Regions from separate parts of the Micromonospora parva genome, predicted to be linked through region 1. Evidence: riboswitches for the same ligand, from Rfam matches in the RefSeq annotation. Region 1 holds a riboswitch; the other holds the start of a gene.
The links. Region 1 has a riboswitch for S-adenosylmethionine ahead of thrC (threonine synthase). Riboswitches for the same ligand answer to the same signal wherever they lie in the genome.

Region 1 (14,978 bases):
TGGTGATCTGCTGGAACGCGTGCCAGTCGGCGGAGGCACCCACGTCCAGCAGCGTCCAGGCGACAAGTCGACCGGACGCCTCGTGGCGCATCCCGAGGTGGTAGCGCCGCCGGCCCCGGGCGTCCAGCGCCCGCTCGTTGCCGCGGATGCGCTCGGCGTCCACCCGCTCCGGCTCCCACTGCACGTCGCCCATGGGCGCGTCCATCAGCAGCCGGCCGTCGAGGTAGGCGATGTCGGCGACGTACTCCGGCGGGGTGGCCCCCTGCCAGCAGACCGACTGGTAGCCCTCGGCCCGCGGGCGGGCCTCGGCGAGCGAAGCCCGCAGCGCGACCCGGTCGAGCTTGCTGACGTCGAGCCGTCGGCGCACCTCGGCGAGGGCGGGCTGCGCTCCGGTAGCGGCGGCGAACGCGTCACCGGCCACGCTTCGGGCCGGCCCGCCGGGCAGCGCGGAGACCGCCATCCCCACCACCCGCTTGCGGCCGTGTTCGCGGAGCAGACGCACGCCGTACTCGTGCAGGGCCCGGCCGACTCCACGACGCCGCAGCTGGGGATGCACCAGCAGGTCGGCGGTGGCGTTGTCGGTGTTGTCGAGCTGCGGCAGGTCCAGTTGGAGGTAGCCGGCCGGCACGCCGTCCAGTCGGGCCAGCGCCCAGAGTGACCGGGTGCCGGGCATCGGCGTGTGGAACAGCGCGTCGAAGCGGCGCCGGCAGGAGGGCGGGAAGTCCGGCAGGTCGGCGTGGTTGACCGCTGACCCGATCCGGTACGCCTCGTCGACCGCGGTCCGGTCGGCGCCGTCGAACGACGCGATAGTGATGCTCATTGCGCTGAGGGTGCACCAGGCAAAAGCGATCGGGCCAGCGAATTAATCGCTGGCCCGATCGAACGTGGTCGGGAGGGACACTCGCACAACGCCTCCGGCGTTGGGTCGCAAGAACTTCAAAAGTCTTCGGCGAAATGCCCTCCCGCACGGAGCATCTTGCGCCGTCCGGTTCCTGCCGTCAAGTCCGTAGCGGCGGATTTTCCACACTCACAGCGAAAACCCAGTTACTGGCTGATCCACCTGGCCCGTGGGTCAGCCGAGGAGGCCGGCGTCGCGGGCGGCACGCAGCGAGGGCTTGATGTGGTGGGTCGGGCCAACCTGGCCGGCCACCGCGTCGATGGTCTTCAGACCCTCGCCGGTGTTGAACACGACGGTCTCCGCCGACGGGTCGAGCCGACCGGACTCGACCAGCTTGCGCAGCACGGCCACTGTCACCCCACCCGCGGTCTCGGCGAAGACCCCGGTCGTGCGGGCCAGGTCGCGGATGCCCGCCCGGATCTCGTCGTCGTCGACGTACTCCATCCAGCCGCCGGTGCGGCGGACCGCTTCCAGGGCGTAGAGGCCGGCTGCCGGGTCGCCGATGTTGAGCGACTTGGCGATGCCGGTCGGCTTGACCGGGATGATCGTGTCGGTCCCGCCGTGCAGGGCGGTGGCGATCGGGTTGCAGCCTGCGGACTGCGCACCGAAGACCTTCCAGCCGCCGGCCGGCGCCTCGACCAGGCCGATCTCGACCAGCTCGGAGAACGCCTTGTCAATCTTGGTGAGCAGCTCGCCGCTGGCCATCGGAATGACCACCTGCGCCGGGATCCGCCAGCCCAGCTGCTCGGCCACCTCGTAGCCGAGGGTCTTGGAACCCTCTGCGTAGTACGGCCGGACGTTCACGTTGACGAACGCCGTGTCCTCGAATTCGTCGGTCTCCACCAGCTCGCCGCAGAGCCGGTTGACATCGTCGTACGAACCGTCGATGGCGACCAGTTCGCCACCGTAGACGGCGGTGGTGATGACCTTGCCCTGCTCCAGGTCGCTGGGGATGAAGACCACCGAGGGCACGCCGGCGCGGGCGGCGTGGGCGGCCACCGAGTTGGCCAGGTTGCCGGTCGACGCGCAGGCGAACCGGGTGAAGCCGAGCGCCTTGGCGGCGGTGAGCGCCACCGAGACGACCCGGTCCTTGAACGAGTGGGTGGGGTTGGCGCTGTCGTCCTTGACCCACAGCGGCGCGGTGATGCCCAACTCGGCGGCGAGGTGCGGGGCCGCCACCAACGGGGTCAGCCCCGGGTCGAGGGTGACCCGGCTGGCCGGGTCCTGACCGGCGGGCAGCAGTGCAGCGTACCGCCAGATGTTGTCCGGGCCGGCTTCGATCTGTTCACGGGTGACGGTGGCCAGCGCGGAGGTGTCGTAGTCGACCTCCAGCGGGCCGAAACACTCGTAACAGGCGTGCTGGGCGGCGAGCGGGTAGCGGGCCGAACAGGCGCGGCAGACCAGGGCGCGGGCCGGGCTGGCAGAGGTGTCGATGCCGGAGCTGACGAGCGTCGACGTCATGTCGAGAGTCCTCTCATCTTTCCCCGCATCGCACCGTGCGGCGGGGACGGAATTGGCACCTGCCCCGCGGGTCGCTCAGCGGTGAGCGCGCGGGGTGGTTGCCGGGGCGTCGTCGGGCCGTATCCCTCAGCCCCTCTGGATGAGGTATTCAGTTGTGCCGCCGAGTCTAGGCAAAGCTGGCCGTGGCCTCCAGGGCGAATCCCAGGGAGTGGGTCAGCGGGCGTTCACGGCCACCGGGTCGGTCACCGCGATCGGGTCCGTCACCGCACCCGACTGGGGCAGCGGCGTGGTCCGGGGGCGGGCGGCGAGATTCGCGGCGATCAGGGCGGCGATCGTGATGGCGGCCCCGACCAGTTCGACGGGTTCCGGGCGGTAGCCACGGGCGATCTGCACCGCGAAGGTGGTCACCGGAACCAGGTTCATGAACAGCGCGGCGTTGGCGGCACCGAGTCGCTGCACGCCGGTGTTCCAGGCCAGGACCGCGATGACGGCACCCACCACGACGGCGTACGCCAGCTGCGGGGTGACCGCCACGAGGTCGGCGGCGCCTGGCGCGTGCTGCCAGCCGACGGCGTCGGCGCCGATGCTCAGGACGAGCATGGCGGCCGTGCCGGCGAGCGCGGTCAGTGTGGTGAAGCGCAGCGGCGTCCACTCGCCGAACCGGCTGGCGCCGTGGGTGTAGATGGCCCAGCCCAGCACCGCGCCGATCATCATCAGCCCGCCGAGGCCGAACTGGCCGAGCCCGGCCAGGCTGCCGCGCGTGATCACCAGGCCGACTCCGACGAGCGCCACCAGGGAGAGGGCCAGCAGGAGCGGCTTCGGGCGTACGCCGTCGCGAGCCCAGCGGACGAGCTGGGTGATCACCGGGGTGGTGGCCACGAAGAGGGAGACCTGCTGCGGGGCGGCGTGTTCGAGCGCCAGGTTCGTGAGCAGGTTGAACCCCGCGAAGCCGACCACGCCGAGCACCACCACCTCCAGCGCCCTTCCACCGTGCCGCAGCGCGCCGGCCCCCTCGCGGAGCAGCAGGATGGCGACCAGGACGACGGCGGCCAGCAGGTAGCGCGCGGTGGTCAAATTGAGCGGGTCGACCCGGTCGAGCGCGCTGGCCAGGATCGGGAACATCACGCCCCAGCCGAGCACGGCGACCAGTGGGTAAGCGGTGGCGCGGGATCGCATCGGCAACTCCAATGTTCGAGTATCGTCGAACCAACGACACCGACAGTAGGAGCTTGTTCGACAATTGTCGAACAACGGTTACACTGGTCACATGGAGCCGCACGAACCCGACCTGACCGCCGTACCGGTCACCAGCGTGCTGGCCGCGCTCGCCGACGACGTGCGGCTACAGATCGTCCGGGCGCTCGCCGAGGGCGGCGAGTCCCCCTGCGGCAGCTTCGACTTCGGCGTCTCCAAGGCGACCCGCAGCCACCACCTCAAGGTGCTGCGCGAGGCGGGCCTGACCCGAACCCGCGCCGCCGGCACGAGCCGGCTGGTCCGGCTGCGCCGCGACGAGCTGGACAAGCTCTACCCCGGCCTGCTGGACGCGGTCCTCGCCCACCACCGACCGGCCTGACGCTCCCGCCTCGGCCCCTCCCGCACGTGTCGCTGACGGTCACGGCTGCGGAGCGGGTGACACCTACCATTCGCGCACGCTTTGGAGCTGAATCGTTTACGACATCAGCGCCCAGCTGGGAGCCGGCGCGCGGGGCACAGAGCCGGGCCGGCGCGCGGGGCACAGAGCCGGGCCGGCGCGCGGGGCACAGAGCCGGGGCTGCGGACGACCGCCCTTGACCGGCGCGTCGCCGGGGCCGCCTCGTCGAGGCCCCGGCGACGCGGAACGGGTGCGGTCAGACGACGATCGAGCTGCTCTCAGCCATCGGCGTCGCCGGCGCGGACTCAACCTCGCGGCGACGCGCGAGCAGCGTGTCGAGCGCCCAGGAACCCGGACCGAGGGCCGCGATCAGCAGGAACGACCAGCAGAAGAGTGCCGACAGCTCACCACCGTTGTGCAGCGGCAGCAGATGATCCGGCTGGTGCACGACGAAGTAGGCGTACGCCATCGAGCCGGATGCGAGCAGAGCGGCGGGTCGGGTGAAGAGGCCGGCCAGCACCAGCGCGCCGCAGACCAGCTGGATCAACGCGGCCCACCAGCCCGGCCAGGTGCCGGGGGCTATCGCCGCACCGGTCACGGGGTTGCCGCCGAACAACCCGAACACCGAGGTCACACCATGCAACGCGAACAGCAGGCCGATCACGATGCGGAACAGGGACAGGGTCGGCCCGCCGAGCCGAGAAACGTTCATCGGTACCTCCATCGAAGGGATTGGATTCCCTCAATGTGAGGCATGAAAGTATCGAAGGTTATAGATTCCTTGTTAGTGGGAAAGTCCCCGGTTGGAATGTACCGGCGTGCAGGGCCCTCGTCGAGCGCTCGCCGCCTCACGGAGCCGGCCACCCGATCCCCTGAGCTGCGAAAACAATCGATGTCGCGTCGCTCCGACCGCCATGGGCACGCTCCCACAGTGTGGGTACGGCCGGTTACCCCACCTCAGACACCGGCGGACCGGCTGCTCGCGGCGCTGGCCGAGCTGGGCGGACGCCCGAGCGATGCCCTGAACGATTCAGCTCGAAAGGCATACCGGGACGGCACATCAGCCGGCCAGGGACAGCGTCACCGCCCCGGATCCGGGGCAGCTCCAGAGGCCCGGACCAGCAGACGGCAGGTGCACACCAGCGCTGCTGCGGGGCCAGGCAGCGGTGAGGCACCTCGATGGGTGAGGATCGACACATGATCTTCAGCTGCACGGCAGCACGGCGATGGTTCAGCGCAGTGGTCGCGGTGCCTCTCGCACTCGCCGCCTGCACCCCCGGTGACCATCGCGGCCAGGGTGGGGACCCGACGGGCCCGCCACCGACCCCGTCGAGCCCCACCCAGTCGCCCAGCGTCGCTCCGGTGGCCGAGTGTCCGGCCTCCGGCGTCCGGATCCGGGCGACCGGCGGGGACGCCGCCTCGGGCCTGCGCGCCCTCGGCATCGAGCTGGTCAACTGCGGCGAGCATCCCTACCAGCTCAACGGCTACCCGGTGCTGCACGTGTTCGACGAGGAACGCGAGCCGATCATGCTTCGGGTGGTCAACGGCGCCAAGGAGATCACCATGGGCTTCGACCAACCGCCCCGGAAGATCACCCTCGCTGCCGGTGAGCGGGCCACCGCCGTGGTGCTCTGGCGCAACCTGGTCACCGACTCGACAGTGGTGGCCACCAACGGCGCGTTTCTGACAGTGGCGCCTGCCGCCGGGCAGCCGGCCGAGGAGGTCGACCCGGACGGGCCGATCGACCTCGGCAACACCGGCCGGATCGGCGTCAGCGCCTGGAAGAAGGCCGACCCGTCCGCGCCGGTACCGACCCGGCCGGCCCCACCGCCGGCGCCGAGCGTGGTGCCGTCGTCGGTGAGCCCACCCGACAGCCGACTGTGAGCCGCCCCGCTACGACGTGATGTCCTTTCGGGTGAACCGCCAGAACGCCAACCCCCAGAACAACGTCGCGTAGCTGATCGCCGAGATGCAGCCGCGCACCACGTCGTCGGTCTGCACCGGAGTCGACAGCAGCCCCAGCCAGGCGGTGCTGAAGTGGGTGGGCAGGAAGTCGCGCAACGCACCAAGGGCGGTGATCTGGTCCAGGATGCTCGACAGGATCCAGAGCAGCACCGCACCACCCACCGCGCCCAGCGCGGCGTCCGTGGTCACCGACAGCAGGAACGCCAGGCCGGCCACCACCAGCAGGACGATCGCCAGGTAACCCAGCACGGCCAGCAACCGGAGCAACCCCTCGGTGGGTTCCAGCTCGGCGGCGACGGTGCTGCGCAGCGGCGACCACCCGTAGCGCAGGGTGCCGGCCAGCAACGCGGTGCCGGCCAACAGCAGCAGGGCAAGTCCCGAGTACGCGAGCGCGACCACCAGCTTCACCGTCAGCAACCGCGCCCGGGGCACCGGGATCGCCAACAGATACCGCAGGCTGCCCCAGCTCGCCTCGCTGGCCACCGTGTCGCCGCAGAACAGCGCGACGACCACCACCAGCAGGAACGACGCCGACACAAAGATCGAGAACAGGGTGAAGTTGAGCCCACCCGTGGTGGCCAGGTCGACCAGGCTGGAGAACTCGTTGCGCCCGTTGTCGTCGTCGCCACCCGAGTTGAACTGGAACGCGATCAGGATGATCAGCGGCAGCAGCACCATGAACCCGAGCGCCAGCTGGGTCCGCCGTCGGGACGCCTGCCGGCGGAACTCCGCCTTGAACGGCATGGTGGCCGACGGCCGGTAGCCGCGTGCCTCACCCGCGTCGACAACTGCCATCACCGGTCACCGCTTCCCCGAGAGTTGTCGCCCACCAGGGCGAGGAACGCGTCCTCCAGGCGCCGCCGGGGCACCACCCGGTCCACCCCGATGCCGGCGCGTACCAGCTCGGCCACCACCTCGCTGCGGGCCGTGCCGTTGGTGTCGACCACCAACTGGCCGTCGCTCTCCGGCAACACCCGCACGCCGTGCAGCCGGTCCAGCACCGCCCGCGCCGCCACCGGGTCGGTGACGTCGAAGAGCACGCTCGGCGACTCGCCCACGATCTCCTCCACCGGTCCGGACGCCACGATCCGGCCCTTGTTCACCACCACCGCGTGGGTGCACGTCTGCTCCACCTCGGCCAGCAGGTGGCTGGAGACCAGCACCGCCCGGCCGTCCGTGGCGTACCGCTGCAGCACCCGGCGCATCTCGGCGATCTGCGGCGGGTCGAGCCCGTCGGTCGGCTCGTCCAGCACCAGCAGCTCGGGGAGGCCGAGCATGGCCTGGGCGATGGCCAGACGCTGACGCATCCCGTGGCTGTAGTTCTTGATCTTCCGGTGCACGGAGTCACCCAGCCCGGCGATCTCCAGCGCCGCGTCGAACTGGGCGTCCTCCCACGGCCGCCCGGTGGCCCGCCAGTACGCCTTCAGGTTGTCCAGGCCCGACAGGTGCGGCAGGAAGCCCGGCCCCTCCACCAGCGCCCCGATCCGGGACAGCACCGGTGAGCCGGGCACCAACCGCCGGCCGAAGACGTAGATCTCCCCGGCGGTCGGCTGGGTCAGCCCCATCAGCACCCGCAGGGTGGTGGTCTTGCCGGCACCGTTCGGCCCGAGCAGACCCACCACCTGACCCGGGTGCACCTCGAAGTCCACGTTCGACACCGCGACGAAGCCGTCCGCGTACTCCTTGCGCAGTGCGCGCACGGCCAGCGGGGTGTCCGCGTACTCCGGATGCACGGAGCGGTCCTGGCGGCGGTGCCGGCGGCGGACCACCGCGACGACCACGACGAGCCCGATCACGATGGCGGCGAGCAGGCCGGCGAGCACCCAACGCCAGACCGTGGCCGCGGTGGGGATCGGCTCGCCGGCGACAGTGGGCAGGCTGACGGGGCCGTCCGCGGCCACCGTGTAGACGGTGGGTTCGGCGGGGGTGGTGTACGCCTGGTCGGAGCTGGCCACCACCAGCCGCAGCCGGTGCCCGGCCTCCACCCGGCGGACGATCGCGGGCAGCGTGACGGTGACCGGGCGGGCGTCCTGCGCCCGCTGCGGCAGGCCGGTCAGCCGGATCGGGGCGACCAGGCCGTTCGGCAGGGTGGCAGCGCCGTCCTTGTCCACGTCGTAGAGCTTCACGAAGAGCACCGCCTCGCCGGTGGGCGACGCCGCCCGCACCGTGACGGTGGGCGCACCGGCCACGTCGACCGCCTCGGTCAGCGGGGCCGACTCGAACCGGGCGTGCTGGCCGGGCACGTCGCTGGCCACCCCGTCCAGCAGCGAGGTGAGCCCGCCCGCGAACGGGATCGAGGAGATGGCGGCCGGGTTGCCGTTCGGCGGGTTCGCGATCGGCTGCGCCGGGCCGGTGACAGTCACCTCCCGGCGGTCGGTGCCGGCCAGGCCCGGGTAGTCGGCGCGGCGGAAACCGGTGGCGACGAGGCCCCGGTCGAGCGCGTCGAAGCCGGCGATCCGCGACCAGGTGAAGTCGTCGCCGGGCGCGTCCCCCTCGCCCTTGACGTAGTGGTCGAGCCACTGGACGGTCAGGAACTTCACCCGGTCCGAGTCCGAGCGGGGGCCGGCTCCGCCATCGTGGCCGCCGGTGAACCAGGCGACCCGCACCGGGGTGCCGGCGGCGGCGATGCCCTTCGCGTTCGCGTCGGCCTCGCCGAGCGGGAAGAGCGTGTCCGCCTCGCCCTGCACCAGCAGGGTGGGGGCCTTGATCCGGTCCAGCACGCCGGCCGGGCTGGAGCGGCGCAGCAGGTCCACGGCGGCCTGGTCGGCCTGACCGGTGGTGGCGATCCGCAGGTACGCGGCGCACACGTCGGCGGCGAACCGACCGCACGACGGGTCGGCGGCACCGGCCGGGCCACCACCGGGGGCGGTACCCGGGCCGGCACCCGGCCCGGGGCTGGGCGGGCCGGCCGACTCCGGTGCGCCCTGCGGCGCGGCGGCGGTCCCGCCGGAGAGCCCCGCCGGGCCGGAGCCCACGTTGCCGCCCCCGCCGAAGAAGAGACCGGCCCAACCCTTCTTGAACACGCCCTCGGTCGGCGCCCCGCCGGTGCTCTCCGGCAGGAACGCCCGGGACAGGTCGTTCCAGGTGATCATGGGGACGATCGCGTCGACCCGCCGGTCCTGGGCGGCCAGCAGCAACGCCAAACCGCCGCCGTACGAGCCGCCGACCACACCGACCTTCGGGTCGCCGGCGGCGTCGGTGCGCACCTCCGGCCGAGCGGCCAGCCAGTCCAGCAGTCGCTCGGCGTCGCGGACCTCGTAGTCGGGGCTGTCCAGGTGGATCTCGCCGCCGCTCCTACCGAACCCGCGCGCGGTCCAGGTGAGCACCGCGTAGCCGCGGCCGGCGAACTCCTCCGCGTCGGAGCGCACCGACTCCTTGGTGCCGCCGAACCCGTGCGCCAACAGCACCGCCGGCACCTTCCGGGCGGATGAGGCGTCGGCCGGCAGGTAGAGAGTGGTGTCCAGGTCCACCGGCTCGTCGCCGGACGGTCCGGAGCGGACGGCGAGCATCGCGCTCTCGGCGCGTACGCCCGACCCTTGTGGCCACACCGCCCAGGTCACGGCGGCGGCCAACAGTACGACGACCACCGCGGCGGCGGTCGCGCGGCGACGGGTGGGCAGGGCACGCCGGAACCACGCGGCCGGCGACGGCGATGTCATGCGGCACACGGTACGGCGCGGAGGCTGAGCGTTGGCTGAGATCCGCCGTACGTCTGTCCGGTTGCCCCGATCGGTGCCGGGTGGGGGTGCGAGCGCGCAACGTCCGACGCGGCACAGCGAGTTGAGTTCGGATTTCGTGAATTCCGATCTTCCGCGGATATCCACCTCGATCCCTCCATGTCACACACACAGCTGACACAGAGCGTGCTGGCAACGCGGACAAATGGTGACATGACTCGAACTGACGCGAACCTGACTCGTTCAGTCGGGTCTGACCAGTCGGGGGTTCGATTAGTTTTCCGGTCCGGTGGACGGGACTTGTCGGGCTAGCCCGACGCCGCCCCGATTCGCGCCCACGCCGGAGGAGACACACATGACAGTCCCCGCGCCGCGGGCCCGTCGACGGCCGTCCATGCTGGGCCGACTGTTGCCCCTGCTGCTCATCGGAGCACTGTTGGCACCGTTGGGCCTGCTCGCCACCTCGAACTGGGGGCGGATCACCGACGATCGGGACTTCGCCGCCCGGGAACGGCTCGGCGTGCAGTACCTCACCGCGCTGGCGGCGGTCACCGACGCCCTCGTGGAGGCCCAGTCCAACGCGGTCAACGGCCGCCCCGCGGCACGCGAGGCGTTGGACAACGCGGTCGAGGAGGCCGCCGCGGTGGACGCCCGGATCGGCGGGGAACTGCTCAGCCAGGAACGCTGGGCCGGCGTACGGGCCAAGCTGGAGGCGTTGCGCGGCCGCAGCGCCACCGACCCGGAGGCCGCCTACACCGCCTACGGCGAGGTCGCCGACCTGCTGCTGGCCCTGCACCGGAAGGTCCGGGACAGCTCCGGGCTGGTCCGCGACCCCGAGGCGGACTCGTTCTTCCTCCAGGACAGCGCCGGCGAGGAGCTGCCCGAGGCGGTGGTCGCCGCCGGTCGGCTCGCCGACCTCGGTGTGCTGGTCTCCCGCCGGCCGGCCGCCCAGCAGCCGCGCGGCCTGATGGAGCTCAGCGGCGTCCGGGTGTCCGCCCTGACACCCGCCACCGACGTCGTCGACAACCTGCGCTCGGCCGTGGACGGCTCGGAGAGCACCGACCTCGGCGCCAACGTGCTCACCCCGTTGGACACCTACCAGCGGTCGGTGGAGGCGCTTGCCGGGTACTCCCTGCCGGACAAGGACAGCGGCGTGGTCAGCCCGGGTCAGTTGAGTGCCGCCGCGCTCAACTCGCACCGCTCGGCCCGCCAACTTCAGCCGGTCATCCTCACCGAGCTGGACGCCCTGCTGGTCGAGCGCATCGACCGGCTCAACCGGGACCGCTGGCTGACCGCCGCTGCGGCGGTCGTCGCCGCGCTGTTGCTGGGCTGGCTCGCCGCGTTGCAGGTCGCCGCCGGCCGCCGGGCCCGGCGTCGGGCAGCCCTGGCCGCGACCCACGCCGAAGGCGCCGACACCCCGCCGCACCGCGACCCCTGGCAACCGCTTGCCGACGAGTCGCGGGCGCTGCAACCGGTCGGCGCGGCCCGTGATCCGGAGAGCACACAGTGGGGGGCGTTCGATGCTCAGTAGGCTCCGGATCCGCGGCAAGCTCGCACTGCTCGTGGTGATTCCGCTGCTCAGCATGGTCGGCCTGGCCGTGCCGGTGATGCTCGACCGGGTCGCCGCGGCACAGCGGGCCGGCGACACCGCCGAACGGGTCCGGCTCGCCAGCCGGGTCGGCAGCCTGGTCCAGGATCTCCAGCAGGAACGCATCCTCTCCGTCGGCCTCCTGCTCGGCCGGGTCGAACGCAGCGAGCTGATCCGTAAGTCCGCCGACGTGGACGACCGGGTGGCCGACCTCCGGGCGGCGCGGAGCGACGCGCTGACCGACGAGGTCGACAGCGCCCTCGACCGGGTGTCCAGCCTCATCGACCTGCGGACCGCCGTCCTGGCCAGGGCCGCCAACCCCGGTCAGGTGATGGACACGTTCGGCCCGGTCAACAAGGGCATCATCGAGTCACTGCGGCTGGTGTTCGGGGTGGACACCGACACGTTGCCGGGCCGGCAGGTGCTCGCCCTCGACGGGCTGCTGCGCGCCGACGAGGGGCTGGGTGCCTGCGCCACCCTGAGCCTGCTGGTCAAGGCGATCGGCACCCCGGACACCACCGCCGGGTACGTGGCGTGCATCGCCGCGCTCCAGGTCGACAACTCGCGTTTCCGCAGCCTGATCACGCCCGAGCAGCTCACGGTGTCCCAGCTCAACGACGCCGCGGTGGCCGCGCGTACCAGCCCCGACTTCCTGGTCAGAAGTGCCCGGGATCCGGCCGCCGCGGTTCGCGACGTGCCGATGGAGGCGCTCTTCCCGGCCGTCCGCACGATGATCCGGCTCGGTCAGTTCGTCGAGAAGAAGCTGGTCGCTGACGTGCTCGCCGAGGTGACCGCCGAGCAGCGGCGGGCGCTGACCGCCGCCTACCTGGTCGGTGCCCTGGCGGCGTTGATCCTCACGCTGGTGGTGCTGCTCAGCGTGGCGGTGGCGCGGACGGTGGCCCGACCGCTGACCCGACTCACCCGCTCGGCCGACCGGGTCGCCCGGGTCGCCGAGGAGGAGCTGGTCCGGGTCACCGACGACGAGACGGAGAAACATCAGTCGGTCCGGCTGGAGCCGGTGGACATCCGCGCCAACGACGAGATCGGCGACCTGGCGCGGGCCTTCGACCGGGTGCAGAACACCGCGGCGCAGCTGGTCGAGCGGCAGGTCGCCGGCCGACGCAACGTGGCGCAGATGTTCGGCCACGTGGGGAGGCGTACCCAGAACCTGGTGGGTCGGCAGATCGCGCTGATCGACCGGCTGGAGCAGCAGGAGGCCGACCCCGGCCGCCTGGAGCACCTGTACCGACTCGACCACATCTCCAGCCGGTTGCGGCGCAACGCCGGCAGCCTCGTGGTGCTCTCCGGCTCGGCCGGGGCCGACGCGCACACCGCGCCGGTGCCGCTGGCCGACGTGGTCCGGTTGGCGCTCGGCGAGATCGAGGACTACACCCGGGTGGATGTGCAGGTGCCGGCGGGCGTCTCGGCCGCGCCGGCAGTGGTCGGTGACCTCGTCCTGGCGCTGGCCGAGCTGATGGAGAACGCCACCGTCTTCTCCCCGCCGCACACCCGGGTGCTGGTCAGCGCCGAGACGTCCGGCCTCGGTGCGCGGCTCACAGTGGTGGACCACGGCATCGGCATGAGCGAGCAACGGCTGGCTGAGGAGAACGCCCGGTTCACCCGCCGGGAGCGGCTCGACCTGGCCCCGACCGAGGTGCTCGGCCTCTTCGTGGTGGGCCGGTTGGCCCGTCGGCACGGCTGGCAGGTCGCCCTGGCCGCCACGGGCGGCGGTGGGGTGACAGCACAGCTGGAGATCCCGTCGGCGTCGCTGGTGCTGCGCCGCGCCGACCGTGCCGGGGCCGCCGTGGCCCGCGCCGCGGTGCCGAATCGGGATCGGCGTACCACTGCGACCCGCGATCCCGAGAAGCCCCGCACGGCGGCCGTCGCCGTACCGGCCCGTTTCGACTCGGACCTGCTCAGTCGGGCCACCCGCAGCCTGGACGCCGGCCCGTCCTGGAACGCGTTCGGTCGGGGCCAGCCGGAGGAGACCGTTGCCGAACCCCAGAGCCCGGAGCAGGCGGACAAGCCGGCCACGCCACGGGTACGGCAGCGGGTGCCGGGGGCCACTCTGCACACCACCGCCGGGACGACCCGGCCGGTGGACGCCACCGGGGCGGACCCGGCCGCCGCCCGCGCGCTGGTCGAGGCCTTCCAAGCCGGTGTACGCCGTGCCGAACTGCACGGGGCACCCGCCCCCGACGGTGCGTCGGCGCGGACGACCAGCGACCCGTCGGCCCGGGCCGGGGCGGCCGTGGTGGACCCGGACACGACAGCGGACCTGCCCAGCACACCGGGAGGCGCCGGCCCCACGGTGCCCGGCGGTGACGGTTCGACAGATGCCGCCGCGGGGCGGCCCCGGTTGAGCCGACGGGTACCGGGGGCGAACCTCACGGCCGTCCCGGCCTGCCAACCGCCCAGTACCCACCTCGGCGACCCGGCCGAGGTCCGCGACCTCATCAGCGAGTTCGAGGCGGGCGTCGCCCGCGCTCTCCGCGAAGTCAGCCCCGACCACCGGAACGAAGAAGGATCATCACGGTGACCAGCCCCTTCCTGCACGAAAACGTCGACCAGACCCAACCCAGCGCCAGTGGGGACCTCAGCCCGGAGGCCCGGACGTTCAACTGGCTGCTGGACTCCTTCACCTCCAGCACCGCCGGGGTCCTGGAGGCGATCGCGGTCTCCTCGGACGGTCTGCTGATGGCCATGTCGGCGATCAAGGACCGGTCCAACGCGGAACGGCTGGCCGCCGTCGTGTCCGGGATGACCAGCCTCGCCGGTGGGGCCGCCAGTTGGTACGCGCTCGGCGGCTTGAACCGGGTGATCGTCGACATGGCCGACGGCTATCTGTTGATCAGCGCGATCAGCAGCGGTTCCGTGCTCGGGGTGGTCGCCGACCGGTCGGCGAACCTGGGCACCGTCGCGTACGAGATGACGCTCTTCGCCGGGCGGGCCGGTGGCGCCCTGACCCCGCGACTGATCGTCGAGTTGAAGAACGCCGTTCAGCAGTGACCCCCGACGTCGCCGGCGAGGATCCGGATCCGGAACCCAGGGTTCGGATCCGCCCGTACCTGCGCACGCCACCATCGCTCGGCGACGGCGCGGCGGCGACACCGGGGCGGCCGGAGCCGGCCGGGGACCAGCCGGCCGGTCCCCGGCCGTTCGTGCTCACCGCCGGGCGGGTGGCGGGTGCCGACCCGGCGATCGGGCTGGAGACCCAGGTGACCATTCGCATGGACAGCCCCGGGTGGGGCGGCCCGACCGGGGCCCTGCTGGCACCGGAACTTCAGACGATCATCGCGTTGTGCGTCGAGCCGATCTCGGTGGCCGAGATCTCGGCCCGCGCCCGACTGCACTTCGGCGTGGTCCGGGTCCTGGTCGGCGACCTGCGCGCCGCCGGGCACCTGGACGTGCACGTCACCGACACCGACGACGCTGTCGACCCCGATCTCATCCTGCGAGTGATTGATGGACTCCGTGCGATCTCCTGAATGGCCGGCCGCCCCGCTCGGCGGGGTCGCCGCGAACAGCGCCACCGCGCGTTACGGCATGTCTTCGGGCACCGGGCCGATAGTCGGTCGGGCCGGGCCACCGCCGACCGCACCGCCGCCGTACCGGCCCTCCTCGGAGCAGGGGTCGGTGCCGCCTCCGGTCGGTAGGCCGGCCGCACCGCCGATCCCGGTCAAGATCCTGATCGCCGGCGGGTTCGGGGTGGGTAAGACCACCACCGTGGGGGCCATCTCGGAGATCGCGCCGCTGACCACCGAGGCCGAGATGACGAGCGCCGGGATCGGCGTGGAC
Region 2 (14,978 bases), on a different contig from region 1:
GATCGGCGGCACCGACGACGGGTGTCCCTGTGGCATGTCGACGCAGACCACTGACAGGTCGTGGGCGCGGAGCAGGTCCAGGGTGTCCGCCGCGGCCGCGTCGTCCAACCAGGAGCCGTGCCGCAGCTCGACACCGACCCGCCACGGCCGGCAGCGCTGCGCGAGCTCGACGATCCGGCGTTCGGCCGCCGGGCTGCGCACCAGCCACGGCGGGAACTGCAACATCACCACACCGAGCTTGCCGGCCGCCGCGATCGGCGCCAGGGCCGCGCGGAACCGGGTCCACAGCTCGTCGTACGCCCGCTCCGGCAGGTCACGGCGGCGGATCCGGCTCGGGCCGGCGGCCGGACGCAGATCCCGGGGCAGCACGGTGACCGGCGTCGGGTGACCGGTGAAGAGGCTGAACGCCTTGACGTCGAAGGTGAAGTCGTCCGGTGTGGCGTCCACCCAGCTCTGGGTCGTCTCCGGCACCGGGATGGCGTAGTAGGACGTGTCCACCTCGACCAACGGGAACTGGCTGGCGTAGAAGCCCAGCCGACGCGCCGGCGTGCTGGCCGAGCGGGGGTACCACCCGGAGCGCAGCAGGGACTGGTCCGCCCAGGACGACGTGCCCACCTTAATCACAGCCATGTCATTCAGTGGACCGCCATCGACGCGGATCGGCAACCGCTGGCGGTCCTCCGTCGACCTGGTGCCGTGCCCGGGAAGTGTCGGTGCCCGGCAATACGGTGGCACCGGGTGGACATCGACGAAAGGGTGGCGGCATGACCAGCACTGAGCAGCTCACCGGTGAGCGCACCGATCTCCTGCAGGCGCTCCGCAGGCACCGCGGTTTCCTCTTGCAGACCGTCGACGGGCTCACCGACGAGCAGGCGGCCAATCGCCCCACCGTCAGCGGTCTCTGCCTCGGCGGCCTCATCAAGCACGTGGCCGGCGTCGAGCACCGGTGGATGCTCTTCGCGGTGGGCGGCGCGGAGGCGATGGGCCGCGAGGAGGTCGACTGGGTCGGTCAGTTCCAGATGGCACCGGGTGAGACACTGGCCGCTCTGGTCGAGCGCTTCCAGGAGGTGGCCGCCCGGACCGACGAGTTGGTCGCCACCCTCGACCTGGACGCGGCGCACCCGTTGCCGCAGGCTCCCTGGTTCGAGCCGGGGGCGAGCTGGACGGTCCGCCGGGTGCTGCTGCACCTCATCGCCGAGACGTCCCAGCACGCCGGGCACGCCGACATCCTGCGCGAGTCGATCGACGGCGCCAAGACCATGGGCTGACGCCGACCGTCATCGCCACCGCCTGCGCTGATTCTCGGCCTCACCGCAGGCGGTGCCGGCGTTCGGTGCTCCGATCTCTCGCGTAGGCGTCGGAGTGACCCCAACGGCCGGGGATGTCGAGCAGTTCCAGCCGGCCGAACCCCTCGGGCACCGCCGGGTCGACCAGCAGGTTGTCGCCGGTGGGCCGCAGGCCCAGCACGGTGGCGAGCAGCATCAGCAGGGACCCCGACGACCACGCCTGCGGGCGGCAGCTCGTCGCCAGTTGCACAGGGTAGGTCGTCAGGCTGCGCTCGTAGCCGGCGATCACCTCCGGCACCTCGCCACCGAGCGTCAGCGTCATGTCGAAGACGCCGGCGGCGATCCGGGCCGCCTGAGCGTCGAGGCGGTAGCGACGCAGCCCGGCGGCGATCACCGCGTTGTCCGACGGCCACACCGCGCCCAGGTGCGCGCCCACCGGGTTGTAGGTGCGCTGCCCGGTGGCGAACGTGCGTACCCCCCAACCGCTGAACAGTCGCGGCCCGACCAGGTGCTCGGCTACCGCCTCCGCGCGGTCGTCAGCGACGATCCCGCTCCAGAGCAGGTGCCCCATGTTGGAGGCCAGCGCGTCGACCGGCTCTCCGTACGGGTCGAGCGCCAACGCGTAGTACCCCCGGTGTGGCAACCAGAAGTCCCGGTTGAAGCGCTCCTTCAGCGCTGCCGCCTCCCGTTCCAACCGGTCGGCGTACGCGAGGTCGCCCCAGAACTCGCGGGCCAGCCGGGCGCCTCGGCGCTTCGCGTCGTACGCGTAACCCTGCAACTCGCAGGTGGCGCGGGGGAAGGCGGGCTGTCGACCGTGGGCGTCGACGATCGCGTCCGGGGAGTTCTTCCAGCTCTGGTTGACCGCGCCGTAGCGCTCGTTGCGGCGCTGGTAGCGCACGTAGCCGTCGCCGGTCAGGTCGCCGTACTCGTCGATCCAGTCCAGCGCCATCCGGGCCGGGTGGCGCAGCTCGCGGACCAGGTCCGCGTCACCGGACCAGCGCTCGTACTCGTCGAGCAGGACGACGAAGAGCGGGGTGGTGTCGGCAGCGCCGTAGTACAACGCGCTCGTCCGTTCGCGGAACGCCCCCGTCTCGCCGTACCGCAGGTGGGCCAGGATCTTGCCGGGCTCCTCTTCCAGCCAGTCGTCGAGCTGACCGCCCTGCACGAGCGCCAGCATCCGCAGCGTCGACGGGGCCAGTTCGGGGGTGAACGCCATCGTCTGCAGGCAGGTGATGATGCTGTCCCGCCCGAACAGACCCATCGCCCACGGCAGACCACCGATCGGCACCCGCTCGCGGTACGAGAACGGCTGGTAGCGCAGCGCTGCCAGGTCCGCGAGGCTGCCCTGGTAGAGCTCTTCCAGGCCGGCGCGCTCGGCCACCAGTTGCGGCGCACGGTCCAGCCACCGGCTCAGGTCCTCGTCCATCCCCGTGCGCAGGGCGTGCTGGTGCGACTGCAGGTCGGCGCGGAGATCCCGACCCTCCTCGCCGCCCATGGTCACTGTGACGTGCAGGTCGGTCTCCCACCTCCCCTCGGGTGGGATGCGGATCCGGAAGGTCATCCCCTGCTCGTCCACGTCGGCGGGGACGGTGCTGCACACCGTGGTCTCCCGGATGAACCGTTCCCGCTGGTAGCGCAGCACGAGCTGCTGACGCGCCGGGTCGGCGGCGACCTCGACGGCCCGCTGCCGCACCTGCCCGACCTCGACGATGTCGGTGAAGTCGCTGGCCATCTCCAGCCGGACGGTGTATTCGGCGGGCTGCGACGAGTGGTTGAGCACCGTGATGTTCTCGTGGAAACAGTCGTGAACCGAACGGTGCCTGATGATCGACACGTCGGCGTCGATGTAGTGGCTCGCCGTGCCGGGAACCAGGAAGAACCGGGTCTCGAAGTAGGTCAGGTCGTCCCGGGACAGGGCGTTGGTCCGTTCACCGTCGATCCGCAGCACCCAGTGCGACAGGAACCGGGTGTCGTACGCGAAGAGTCCGACCGGAAGCTGCGGGTCGGGCTCGATGTCGCCCTGGGCGTCGGTGATGGCGAAGATGTTGCCCGCGATGACGTGCACCAGTTCCTGCTTCACGGCCGACCACCCCGAGCGGTCGTCACGGCCCGGCCAGCAGACACGGCCCCGCCGGCCGGCGCGGTTCGGCCGGCAAGCGCGGCCCGGCCCAGCTCGCGCGGGTGACGGGCGCCGTCCGGCCCGGAGAAGATCCGCCGCAGCAGCATCAGCAGTTGCACGTTGCCGTGCACTGTCACCTCGTTGCGCAGCAGGCCCGCTCCGGGGTGCAACTCGCCGCGAACCATCCGGTCGAAGACCGCCCGGTCGGCCCGCACCACCAGCTCGGCGTCCTCGGCCGAACGGGTCACCTGGACGTGTTGGCCGGCGATGGTCAGGTACCAGTGGTCGGTGCTGCCGTCGTCACGGACATCCAACCGCAGCGTCCCCGCGGTGGTCTCCGGCAGGTCGGGTCGCCGACCGGTGTCCAGCTGTCGCAGGTACTGCTCCGCCGTCGCACCCATCAGATCCCCTCCCCACGGTTCCCCGCAGGATCACCTGCGCCCGGGTGAGGCCGGTTCACCCGGAACGGGTGAGGGTGCCCCGGGGTCGCGCCGGTGGCGGCCCGTTTGCCGCGCGACGAGGTGGGCAGGCCAGTGGTTCAGCCGACACAGACGGGAGCACCGGCATGCGTGCACTGCGGTTGCGGGAGTGGCAGTCGGAACCGGAGTTGGTCGAGGTCCCCGACCCGACGCCCGGGCCGGGTCAGGTGGTGGTCCGGATCGGCGGTGCCGGCGCGTGCCACTCCGACCTGCACCTGATGGACGAGTTCGAGCCGGGCACGGTGCCCTGGAACCCGCCGTTCACCCTCGGTCACGAGAACGCCGGCTGGGTGCACGCCCTCGGCGACGGGGTGACCGGGCTGTCCGTCGGGCAACCGGTCGCGGTGTTCGGGGCATGGGGTTGTGGCACCTGCGCCCGCTGTCGGCTCGGGATCGACCCGTACTGCGAGAACCCTTCCGCCGCGCCGGTGCCGAGCGGAGGCGGTGGGCTCGGACTGGACGGCGGGATGGCCGAGTTCGAACTTGTCCCGGACGCGCGGCACGTCGTACCTCTACCGGAGGGTCTGGATCCGGTGCAAGCCGCGCCGCTGACCGACGCGGGGCTCACCCCGTACCACGCCGTCCGGCGCTCCTGGCCGAAGCTGCCACCGGGCAGCACGGCCGTGGTGATCGGGGTCGGCGGGCTGGGGCACGTGGGCGTGCAGATCCTCAAGGCCACCACCGCCGCGCGGGTGATCGCCGTGGACACCCGGGCCGAGGCGCTGCGGCTGGCCGAGGAGTGCGGCGCGGATCGCACGGTGACCTCCGGACCGACCGCCGCCGAGGAGATCCGGGATGCCACCGGAGGGCGGGGCGCCGACGTGGTGCTGGACTTCGTCGGCGCGGACAGCACCCTGGCGCTCGGCGTGGCGGCGGCCCGCACCGTGGGCGACCTGACCATCGTGGGGATCGGCGGCGGCACCGTGGGAGTGTCGTTCTTCTCCGTGCCGTACGAGCTGAGTATCGCCACCACCTACTGGGGCAGCCGACCCGAGCTGGTGGAGGTGCTCGACCTGGGCGCCCGGGGCCTGGTCCGGCCGAGCATCACCACCTTCGCGCTGGACGACGCCCTGGACGCGTACCGCCAGATGCGCGACGGGACCCTGGAGGGCCGGGCGGTGATCGTGCCGTGAGCCCGGCCGTCAGCCGGCCTCGAGCAGGCCACGCACGTAGGAGGCCTGGCCGACGTGTTGCAGGTCGTCCTCGACGACGCTGACCAACCGGACGCCGAGGGTGACCGGCGGATCCCACGCCTCGTCGACCACACGGTCCAGGTCCGCCGGGGCCAGACCGGCCAGGAAGTCCCCGGTACGCCCGGCGACCGCCCCGTAGTAGTCGATGAGCGCCTGCGCGCTCTCCGGCCTAACCGTCGCGACCTGGGCGGGCGAGTGCCCGTAGCCGGTGTTGTCGGGGTCGGCGGCGAGCCCGAACCGCCCCGCCCAGTCGCCGCTGGCCCAGATCTGGTCGGCGTCGAGGATCTCGGCGACATGATGGTCCTGCACCCGGGTGAGGTGCCAGACCAGCCAGCCGATCGAGTTGGCGCCCGGGGCGGGCTGGTGGCGCAGTTGCTCGGGGCTGAGGCCCTCGACCGCCGCGCGGACGAGGTCGGGCAGTCGGTCGTACGCCTCGGTCAGCAGGTCACTCACATTCACGTGCTGCGCCTTCCTGGTCGGTTGCGGATCAGGTACCGCCGGAGACGGGCGGGCAAACCTCGGCCGCTACGGTGATCAAATGGTCGCCGCGCTGGAGTTGTACCTGGACCCGGACGCCACCCGCCGGATCCGGGTGCTCTGGGACGCGCTGGAGGCCGAGGGCGTGCAGAGCATGCGCTCGCTGCTGGAGCAGCGCCACCGTCCACACGTCTCGCTCATGGTGGCGCCCCGGTTCGACCCGGAGCAGGTCGCCGAGGCGTTACAGGGGACGGTGGTGGCCGCCCCGTTGCGGCTCGAATTCCAGCACGCCGGCCAGTTCGTCGGTCGGGTGCTCTGGCTCGGTCCGACGCCCACCCCGGAGTTGCTGGCGCACCACCGGCTGGTGCACGACCGGCTCGCCGCCGCCGGCATCCCCCTCGCCGAGCACTACCAGCCGGGGCGCTGGGTGCCGCACTGCACGCTGTCCATGCGGGTGCCGAACACGCTGATGGCCGCCGCGGTGCGCCGCTGTCTGGAGGTGTTGCCGCTGGCCGCGACGGTGGTCGGCGCGGCGCTCACCGACCATGCCCGGGGCATCGCCCACCCGCTGCCTTGACCGTGACTCGACCGTCGCTGCGTAATGTCCGGTTTGGCGGGCGGCAGTCGGAAACCCGAAAACAAGCGGTGCGGAAGTGGCCGGGCGTGGGAAGGTTCGAGTGGCTGTCGTACCGGTGGTGGGCTGCTCACGGGCGGTCCCACCCGGCCGGTGGCGCGAATTCACCCCGCGCCGCCCACGGCGGCTTCGACGAGGAGAGGCAGGGCCCATGCAGGCTCAGCGCAGGCCACCGCGCACGGAGCGGAGCCAGACCCGGGACGACCGGACCGGCGGCGGAATGACCGGGGCAGCCACCCCCCTGACGATCTGGGCGGCCGCCGTACTGCTCGGCCGGATCGGTGCCGGCGACGACGACGTCGAGGACGAACGGCACATCCTGCGCGGCATCGAGTGAGCCGCGGCCAAGGGCTCAGAGCCAGCCGCGCCGCTTGAAGATCACATAGAGGGTGCCGCAGACCAGCAGCATCAACAGCAGCGCGAAGAGGTAACCGAAGCGCCAGTTCAGCTCCGGCATGTGGACGAAGTTCATGCCGTACACGGTGCCGATGAGCGTGGGAGCGAAGAGGATCGCCGCCCAGGAGGAAACCTTCTTCAGCTCCTCGTTCTGGCTGTAGCTGGCCGCTGTGAGACTGCGCATCTCCTCGTTCTGCTGCTGCGAGACGAGGGTCGCGTTGACGGTGAGGATGTTCTGCAACAGGTGCCGGAAACCGTCCACCCGCTCCACCACCTGGGTCAGGTGGTCGGTCACGTCGCGCAGGTAGCGGCGCAGCTCCTCGTCGGCGCTGGCGCTGCCCGCGCCGACGGCCAGCGCGTCGAGCACGCTGAGCAGGGGGCGGGCGGCCCGCTGGAACTGGATGACCTCGCGGCTGAGGCCATAGATGCGGCGGCTGGCGTTCGGGTCGCCACCGAACACCTGGGTCTCGATCTCGTCGATGTCGTTCTCCAGCCCGGCCACCACCGGCGCGTACCCGTCGACGACCTGGTCCAGGATCGCGTACAGGACCGCCTCCGGGCCCCGGGCGAGCATCTGCGCCTCGGTCTCCATCCGCCGCCGCACCGCGGCCAGGTCCGGTGCCTCACCGTGGCGGACGGTGACCACGAAACCCGGCCCGATGAACAGGTGCAGCTCGGAGAACTCGACCTCCTCCCGCAGGTCGTCGTAGCGGGCGGCGCGCAGCACCACGAACAGGGTGTGGCCGTAGCGCTCCAGCTTGGGCCGCTGGTGGGCGTTGATCGCGTCCTCGACCGCCAGGTCGTGCAGCCGGAACTCGCGGGCCAGTGAGGTGATCTGCTCGATGTCGGGCCGGTACAACCCGATCCAGGCCATCGCGTCGTCCTGCTCCTGCAGGCAGCGGTACGTCTCGGCGAGGCCGGACGGCGAGGCGAACCGGTGCCCCCGGAGGTAGACCGCGCTGTCCACCAGGCCGTGGGAGGCTGCGGGCGACTCCGGGGGCGGCACCACGCCGACCCTCGTCTCGTACTCGTCGAGTTGACGGCCGAAGCCACCACCCGGGCGGAAACGACGGCCGACCATGCCCTGTCCCCTCCCCCGGTGCCGTCCGGTCCGGACCGGGAGGCTGCATCCCCGGTGCCCTGGGCCCGAAACCCGCCGGGGTGTCGGCTGGGTTCCGCGCACCGGCGGACGGCAGCGGCCCCATGGGCGGATACTCACGGTGACCGTGAGCGGGATGACGGGGGACGCGCCGGTGACGTTCGACAGACGCGCCGGCCGGTTGCGGGGGTGGCTGCTCGCCGGCTCGGACCAGGCCGTGCAGCACCCGGGACCGCACGGGCGCCCGCCGGAGCACCGGCACCACCCGTGGTGGAAGGTGATGTGCCTGACCGGTGTGGACTACTTCTCCACGCTGGGTTACCAGCCGGGCATCGCGGCGCTGGCCGCCGGGGCGCTCTCGCCGGTGGCGACGCTGGTGCTGGTGCTGGTGACGCTGCTGGGCGCGTTGCCGGTCTACCGGCGGGTGGCGGTGGAGAGCCCGCACGGTGAGGGTTCCATCGCGATGCTGGTCCGCCTGCTGAGCTACTGGCCGGGCAAGCTGCTGGTGCTGGTGCTGCTCGGTTTCGCGGCCACCGACTTCATCATCACCATCACCCTCTCGGCGGCCGACGCGACGGCGCACATCGACGAGAACCCCTTCTGGCCGAGTGCGCTCAAGGGGCACGAGGTGCTGGTCACACTGCTGCTCGTGTCGCTGCTGGGCGCGGTGTTCCTCAAGGGATTCACCGAGGCGATCGGGATCGCCGTCGTCCTGGTCGCGGTCTACCTGACGCTGAACGCGGTGGTGGTGGCCGACGCGCTGTGGCGGGTGGTGAGGCATCCGAGCGCGGTGGGCGACTGGACCACCGCGCTGACCACCGGGCACGGCGACCCGTGGTTGGTGGTCGGGCTGTCGCTGCTGGTCTTTCCGAAGCTGGCGTTGGGTCTGTCCGGCTTCGAGACCGGGGTGGCGGTGATGCCGAGCGTACGGGGTGACCCGCAGGATTCGGAGGCACGACCGCTGGGCCGGATCCGTGGCGCGCGCCGGCTGCTCACCACCGCAGCGGTGATCATGAGCGTTTTTCTGATCACCAGCAGCGTGACGACAACGGTGCTGATCCCGCCGGACGCCTTCCAGCCGGGCGGGCCGGCGAACGGGCGGGCGCTGGCCTATCTGGCACACGCTCACCTCGGCGAGGTGTTCGGCACCATCTACGACCTGTCCACCATCGGGATCCTCTGGTTCGCCGGGGCGTCGGCGATGGCTGGTCTGCTCAACCTCGTGCCGCGCTACCTGCCCCGCTACGGCATGGCGCCGACCTGGGCGCGAGCCGTCCGGCCGCTGGTGCTGGTCTTCACCTCGGTGGCGTTCCTGATCACGATCGTCTTCGAGGCCAGCGTGGACGCGCAGGGCGGCGCGTACGCCACCGGGGTGCTGGTGTTGATCACCTCGGCCGCGACGGCGGTGACGCTCGCGGCGCTGCGGCAGCGTCAGCGCGGTCGCACCATCGCGTTCGGCGTCATCGCGGTGATCTTCGTCTACACGACGCTGGCGAACGTGGTGGAACGCCCCAGTGGCGTCAAGATCGCCGCTTGTTTCATCGGCGGGATCATCCTGGTGTCGGTGTTGTCCCGGCTGATGCGGGCCTACGAGCTGCGCGTCGATCACGTCGAACTGGATCCGGCCGCGGCCCGGATCATCGACGAACGCGCCGGCCGGCGGATCCGCCTCATCGCGCACGAACCCGACCGGCGCGACGAGGCGGAGTACCGCGCCAAGCTCGCCCAGACCATGGCGGACAACGACTTCCCCGACGACAGCGACGTCATCTTCGTCGAGGTCGAGGTCACCGACCCGTCCGACTTCGAGACCGAGGTGCTGGTCCGCGGCAGCGTCGTCGACGGCCGCTTCCCGGTGCTCAGCCTGGCCAGTTCGTCGGTGCCCACCGCGCTGGCCGCCCTGCTGCTGGAGATCCGCGACCGCAGCCGTCGGCGGCCCCACATCTACTTCGAGTGGTCCGAGGGCGGCCCGGTTCGCAACTTCCTGCGCTACCTGGCGTTCGGGCAGGGCGCGATCGCCTCGGTGACCCGGGAGATCCTGCGCCGCCAGGAACCCGACCCACACCGTCGACCGCACGTGCACGCCGGCTGACCTGGGCGCGGACGGCTCGTCGCGCACGGTGAGCGTGGTCATACCGACTGGACGCGGCACCCGTTGGTGCTGCTAGCCTCGGCGCAGGTCATGAGCGCCAGCGCGAAGCCCCGGCTCGCTGGCCGGCAACCCTCCTCCGCGGTGGGGTGCCCCGGGTGAAGACCAGGCACCGGCACGACGTCGGTGCAAGCGTGGCCTGGCACCCAGGTCAGCACAGACCCGGGAGAACCATGCGCATCCTCAGCACCACCCCACCGACTGACGTCGCGGACCTCCGCACCGGTCGACCCTCGCCCGCACTGACCCGGCGACGGCACGTGGACACGATGCGAATGTGCAGCGCCGCCTGTCGTCGCGGCACCGCGCTCTAGCACCACCCTCCCGAAACCCCTTTCCACCGGTACGCCCATCGGGCGCGCCGTCGGTGGCGCGCACCCACGCCCGCCGAGACACCACCCTTCGGAGACACCAGTGCGATTCCTTCCCGCAGTGACCCGTGCCGCCGCCCTGGGGGCGGCGACGATCCTGGCCGCCACCGCCCTCACCGCCTGCGGCGACGACAGCTCGTCCGACGCCACCACCAACCCGTACGGCCTGGCCCAGCCGGGCGTGCTGCGCGCCGGCACGCTGACCGACGCCCCGCCGAACGTGTACCTCAAGGACGGCAGGTTCACCGGCTTCGACAACGACCTGCTGACCGCCGTGGCCGGCAAGCTCGGCCTCACTGTGGAGTTCGTCGGCACCGACTTCTCCGCGCTGCTCAGCCAGGTCAACAACCGCAAGTTCGACGTTGGCAGCTCCTCGATCACCATCACCGAGGCCCGCAAGAAGACAGTCGACTTCGGCAACGGCTACGACTTCGGCTACTTCGGCCTGGACGTCCCGGCCGGCTCGCCGATCACCAACTTCGACCAGCTCACCGGCAAGCGGGTGGTGGTGGTGCAGGGCACGGTCCAGGACGACTACGCCACCGGCAAGCAGCTGAACCCGGTGCGGGTGCCGGACTACAACGGTGCGATCAACCAGCTCAAGGCGGGCACCGCCGACGCGTGGATCGCCCCGGCGGAGATCGGCGAGAAGTCGGCCGCCGACAGCAACGGCAAGATCACCGTGGCGGCCAAGCAGCTCAGCCCGGCACCGACCGCGTACGCCGTGGCCAAGGGCAACGACAAGCTGCGCGAGGCGCTGAACAAGAGCCTCGACGAGGTCATCGCCGATGGCACCTGGACCCGGTTGCAGGCGCAGTACTACCCGGGCCGGCCGATCCCGGCGGACTTCAAGCCGGGCAGCGGCGCGGTCACTGTGGCGCCGTCGGCGTCCGCGTCGGCGGCGTCCTGAACCGGTGACGAGCGAGCGGGGCGGTAGGAGAGGCGACACATGGATCCGTTGAGCACCCTGTGGGAAACGTTCTTCGACTGGGACTCGATGCGCGAGGCGCTGCCCGAGATGCTGACCGTCGGGTTGCCCAACACGCTGATCCTGGCGGTCTCCGCCGCTCTGCTCGGCTCGGTGCTGGGCCTGCTGCTGGCCGTCGCGGGGATCTCCCGCAGCCGCTGGTTGCGATGGCCGGCGCGGGTCTACACCGACGTGTTCCGGGGGCTGCCGGCCGCCGCGACGATCCTGCTGATCGGCGTCGGGTTGGCCCCGCTGGGCATGCAGGTCTGGGGACCGGACCCCTACCCGTTGGGCATCCTGGCGCTGTCGCTCATCGCTGCCGCGTACATCGGGGAGATCTTCCGCTCGGGCATCCAGTCGGTGGAGGCCGCCCAGTTGGAGGGCGCCCGGGCGCTCGGTTTCTCCTGGGCCGACGCGATGCGGCTGGTGATCGTCCCGCAGGGCATCCGGCGGGTGCTGCCGGCCTGGGTGAACCAGCTCATCGCGCTGATCAAGGACTCCAGCCTGGTCTACTTCCTCGGTCTGGTGGCCAGCCAGCGGGAGCTGTTCCGGATCGGGCAGGACTACGCGGCCACCACCGGTAACGAGTCGGCGCTGCTGCTGGCGGGCCTGTGCTACCTGGCGTTGACCGTTCCGTTGACGCACGTCGTCAACTGGATCGACCGCCGGCTGCGCAACGGTCGGCCGGCCACCGCGCCGACAGACGAGGACGACGACACCGCGCCGTACGCGATGGAAGGGGATCGGCGATGACCGCCGCCAGCACGACCTCGGTCAGCCTCGACGTACGCGACGTGCACCTCGCCTTCGGACCGAACCGGGTGCTGCGTGGCGTCGACCTGTCGGTGCCGCGTGGCGCGACGGCCTGTGTCATCGGCCCGTCCGGGTCGGGCAAGTCCACACTGCTGCGCACCATCAACCGGCTGATCGAACCGGACCGGGGCGACGTGCTGCTGGACGGGCGCAGCGTGCGGGGCGACGACCCGGACGCGCTGCGGCAGCGGGTGGGCATGGTGTTCCAGCAGTTCAACCTCTTCCCGCACATGAGCGTGCTGCGCAACGTCACGCTGGCGCTGCGCCGACTGCGCAAGCTCGGTGAGGACGAGGCGGACGCGCTCGCCCGCGCCCAGTTGGAGCTGGTGGGGCTTGCCGGCAAGGCGAACTCCCGACCGGCGCAACTCTCCGGTGGTCAGCAGCAACGGGTAGCGATCGCCCGTGCGCTGGCGCTGCGGCCCGAGGTGATGCTCTTTGACGAGGCGACCTCGGCGCTCGACCCGGAGCTGGTCAAGGGTGTGCTCGGGGTGATGGCCGACCTGTCCGCCGCCGGAATGACCATGGTGGTGGTGACCCACGAGATGGGCTTCGCCCGGCAGGTCGCCGACACCGTCGCCTTCATGGACCGGGGTGTGGTGCTGGAGGCCGGCCCGCCCGAGGCCGTCTTCGAGCGGGCCGAACATCCGCGGCTGCGCCGGTTCCTCGACCAGGTGCTCTGAGCCGCGCGGGCGCGCGGTGGCCGACGGTCACTCGTTGGGTTCGCGCCCCAGCAGCCGGATCTCCTCGTTGTCCAGCGCGGACTGGAGTTCCTGCAGCACCAGGTCGTCGATTTCCCGGTTGTCGCGCAGTCGGGTGACCTCCCGCCTCTTGTGCGCGAGGACGCCGAGGCGCAGTTGCCGTTCCAGCCGGCGCTCATCGGCGATGGTCCCACCGCCCTCGTTGAGGTCCTCCAGGTGCCGCTGGTACTCGGCCTCCAGCCGACGCACCGAATCACCCTGGACACCGATCTCCGCGGCGACCTGCGGGAGGGCGGCCAGGCCCGCCTCGGCGGCCCGCCGCCGGGCGTGCCGGGCCTCGTCGACGCGTCCCGGGTCGCCGCTGAGCCCGGCCCAGCGCACCACCAGCGGCAGGGTGGTGCCCTGCAGGAGCATGATCAGCACGATCACCAGCGCGGTGACGAAGATGATCAGGTCGCGTTCGACAACCGGCCGGCCATCCACAGTCATCGTCGGGACGGCCAGGGCGGCGGCGAGCGACACCGCACCCCGGAAACCGGCCCAGCCCCCGACGGTCCCCACCCGCCAGCCGGAGGGACCTCGACCGACGTCGTCCACCATCCGGCGGCGGCGCAGTCGCGCCGACTGCGCTGTGACATAGATGAAGAGCAGCCGGGTGGCCACGACGACCACCGTGACCACCAGCGCGATCAGCAGCGCCCGCTGCGGCGACGTGCTGGTGATGCCCCGCACCGCGCGGGGAATCTGCGTGCCGAGCAGGACGAACAGGCCACCGTTGATCAGGAAGGTGGACAGGTCCCAGAACGCGAACGCCAGCACCCGGGACCGGGCGCGGATCACCCGCGGGCCGGCGTAGGACAGCACCAGGCCGGCGACCACCACCGCCAACACACCGCTGGCATGCACCGAGTCGGCGAGCAGGAAGGCGCCGAACGGGGTCAGCACGCTGAGCGCGCCCTCGCGCAGCGGATCGTCGAGCCGTTTGCGGACCAGCACCACGGCGGCCCCCACCAGCAGACCGGCGACCACACCGCCGACGCTGGCGCCGACGAACTCCTCGCCGACGCCGAGCACGCCCGGCTCGGCGCTCTGGCTGAGCAGACCCACTGCCACCGCGAAGACCACCAGCGCGGTGCCGTCGTTGATCAGGCTCTCCGCGTGCAGGGTGGTGAGCAGCTTGCGGGGCAACCGCTTGGCCAGACCGGTGACCGCGGCGGCGTCGGTCGGCGCGAGGACCGCGCCGAGCACCCAGGCAGCGGCGGGGTTCACCCCGAACGCCTGCGCGGCGTACGACACGGTGACCATGGTGAGCACCACCAGCACCACGGCGAGCATCCCGATCACCGGCAGGTTGGCGCGGATCTCGCGCAGGCTGATGGTGAGGCTCTCCCGGTACAGGATCGCCGGCAGGAAGATCAGCAGGACCAGATCCGGTTCCAGGGTGACCTCGGACAGCGGCGGCGTGAACCCGAGCAGCACGCCCAACGCGATGAGCAGGACCGGCGGGGCCACCCGGTACCGACCGCCGACGGTGGTACCGACGAGCACTGTGACACCGAGCACCACGATCAGGACGAGCGCCTCCACGCCTACCCCCTCGGACCATGGCCGACGGCGGACGCGCCGGTGGCTCCATCTGACCGCACCGGTCGGTGCGTTCCGGCGGAAACCGGCAAGTTGTGGTGGTCGCGGGTGCGGATCAGGCCCCGGCACGGGCGCGGGCGGTCACCGCACCGGCCGTACGACGGTGTTCGGCCGCCTCCTCGTCCCGGCCCAGGGCGGCGGCCAGGTCGGCGAGGTGCCCGGCCACCGGTCCGACGGTGAGCACCCCGCTGCCCGCTGCCAACTCACCGGCGGCCGGCAGCAGTTCGGCGTGAACCCGGGTCATCGTGGCCCGGTCGCCGAGCACGCGCGCCGCCCGACCGACGAGGCAGAGCCGTACCTCCCGCAGCAGGTCGTGCGGTCCCTCGGGAAGGGCCCGCAGGGCGGCCGCGGCGGCGTCCCGTTCACCGGCGGCGAGCAGCAGCAGTGGTCGGACCCACGGTTCGTGCGGACCCCAGTCCAGGTCCGCCCCGTCGTCAGCGCCGGTGATCAGCCGGTCCGCACCGCCGGGCCCGGTGGCCGGCCAGTCGGTGCCGATGGTGTCGGCAAGCCGCAGGCCGAGCAGTGCCAACGGGAGCAGGCCCCGGGTCAGCCCCGGCATGCCCTCGGCGCTCGTGCGGTCGGCTGCCGAGGCGTACGCCCGCGCTGCCGCCGCCGAGTCGCCGTCGAGCGCCAGCCGCAGTGCGGCGTACCAC

Region 2: another riboswitch for S-adenosylmethionine. It lies ahead of AB0C03_RS22290 (ABC transporter substrate-binding protein); the one in region 1 lies ahead of thrC (threonine synthase).

Annotation. Positions count from the first base shown of each region.
Region 1 is NZ_JBEZFX010000003.1:329,124-344,101, forward strand. Features, by position in the region: gene AB0C03_RS10040 (GNAT family N-acetyltransferase) at 1-820, opposite strand, end outside; gene thrC (threonine synthase) at 1,073-2,359, opposite strand; SAM riboswitch class I at 2,370-2,505, opposite strand; gene AB0C03_RS10050 (DMT family transporter) at 2,573-3,535, opposite strand; gene AB0C03_RS10055 (ArsR/SmtB family transcription factor) at 3,627-3,932, shown strand; gene AB0C03_RS10060 (DoxX family protein) at 4,207-4,662, opposite strand; gene AB0C03_RS10065 (DUF4232 domain-containing protein) at 5,148-5,834, shown strand; gene AB0C03_RS10070 (ABC transporter permease) at 5,844-6,710, opposite strand; gene AB0C03_RS10075 (alpha/beta fold hydrolase) at 6,710-9,574, opposite strand; gene AB0C03_RS10080 (hypothetical protein) at 9,948-11,123, shown strand; gene AB0C03_RS10085 (sensor histidine kinase) at 11,113-13,719, shown strand; gene AB0C03_RS10090 (roadblock/LC7 domain-containing protein) at 13,716-14,189, shown strand; gene AB0C03_RS10095 (DUF742 domain-containing protein) at 14,186-14,668, shown strand; gene AB0C03_RS10100 (GTP-binding protein) at 14,646-14,978, shown strand, end outside.
Region 2 is NZ_JBEZFX010000008.1:399,145-414,122, forward strand. Features, by position in the region: gene AB0C03_RS22240 (DUF72 domain-containing protein) at 1-630, opposite strand, end outside; gene AB0C03_RS22245 (DinB family protein) at 765-1,268, shown strand; gene AB0C03_RS22250 (amylo-alpha-1,6-glucosidase) at 1,309-3,366, opposite strand; gene AB0C03_RS22255 (SCP2 sterol-binding domain-containing protein) at 3,363-3,806, opposite strand; gene AB0C03_RS22260 (NAD(P)-dependent alcohol dehydrogenase) at 3,971-5,017, shown strand; gene AB0C03_RS22265 (mycothiol transferase) at 5,027-5,536, opposite strand; gene AB0C03_RS22270 (2'-5' RNA ligase family protein) at 5,616-6,131, shown strand; gene AB0C03_RS22275 (hypothetical protein) at 6,340-6,525, shown strand; gene corA (magnesium/cobalt transporter CorA) at 6,541-7,665, opposite strand; gene AB0C03_RS22285 (hypothetical protein) at 7,820-9,775, shown strand; SAM riboswitch class IV at 9,862-9,973, shown strand; gene AB0C03_RS22290 (ABC transporter substrate-binding protein) at 10,247-11,113, shown strand; gene AB0C03_RS22295 (amino acid ABC transporter permease) at 11,153-11,923, shown strand; gene AB0C03_RS22300 (amino acid ABC transporter ATP-binding protein) at 11,920-12,663, shown strand; gene AB0C03_RS22305 (Na+/H+ antiporter) at 12,691-14,268, opposite strand; gene AB0C03_RS22310 (ATP-binding protein) at 14,381-14,978, opposite strand, start outside.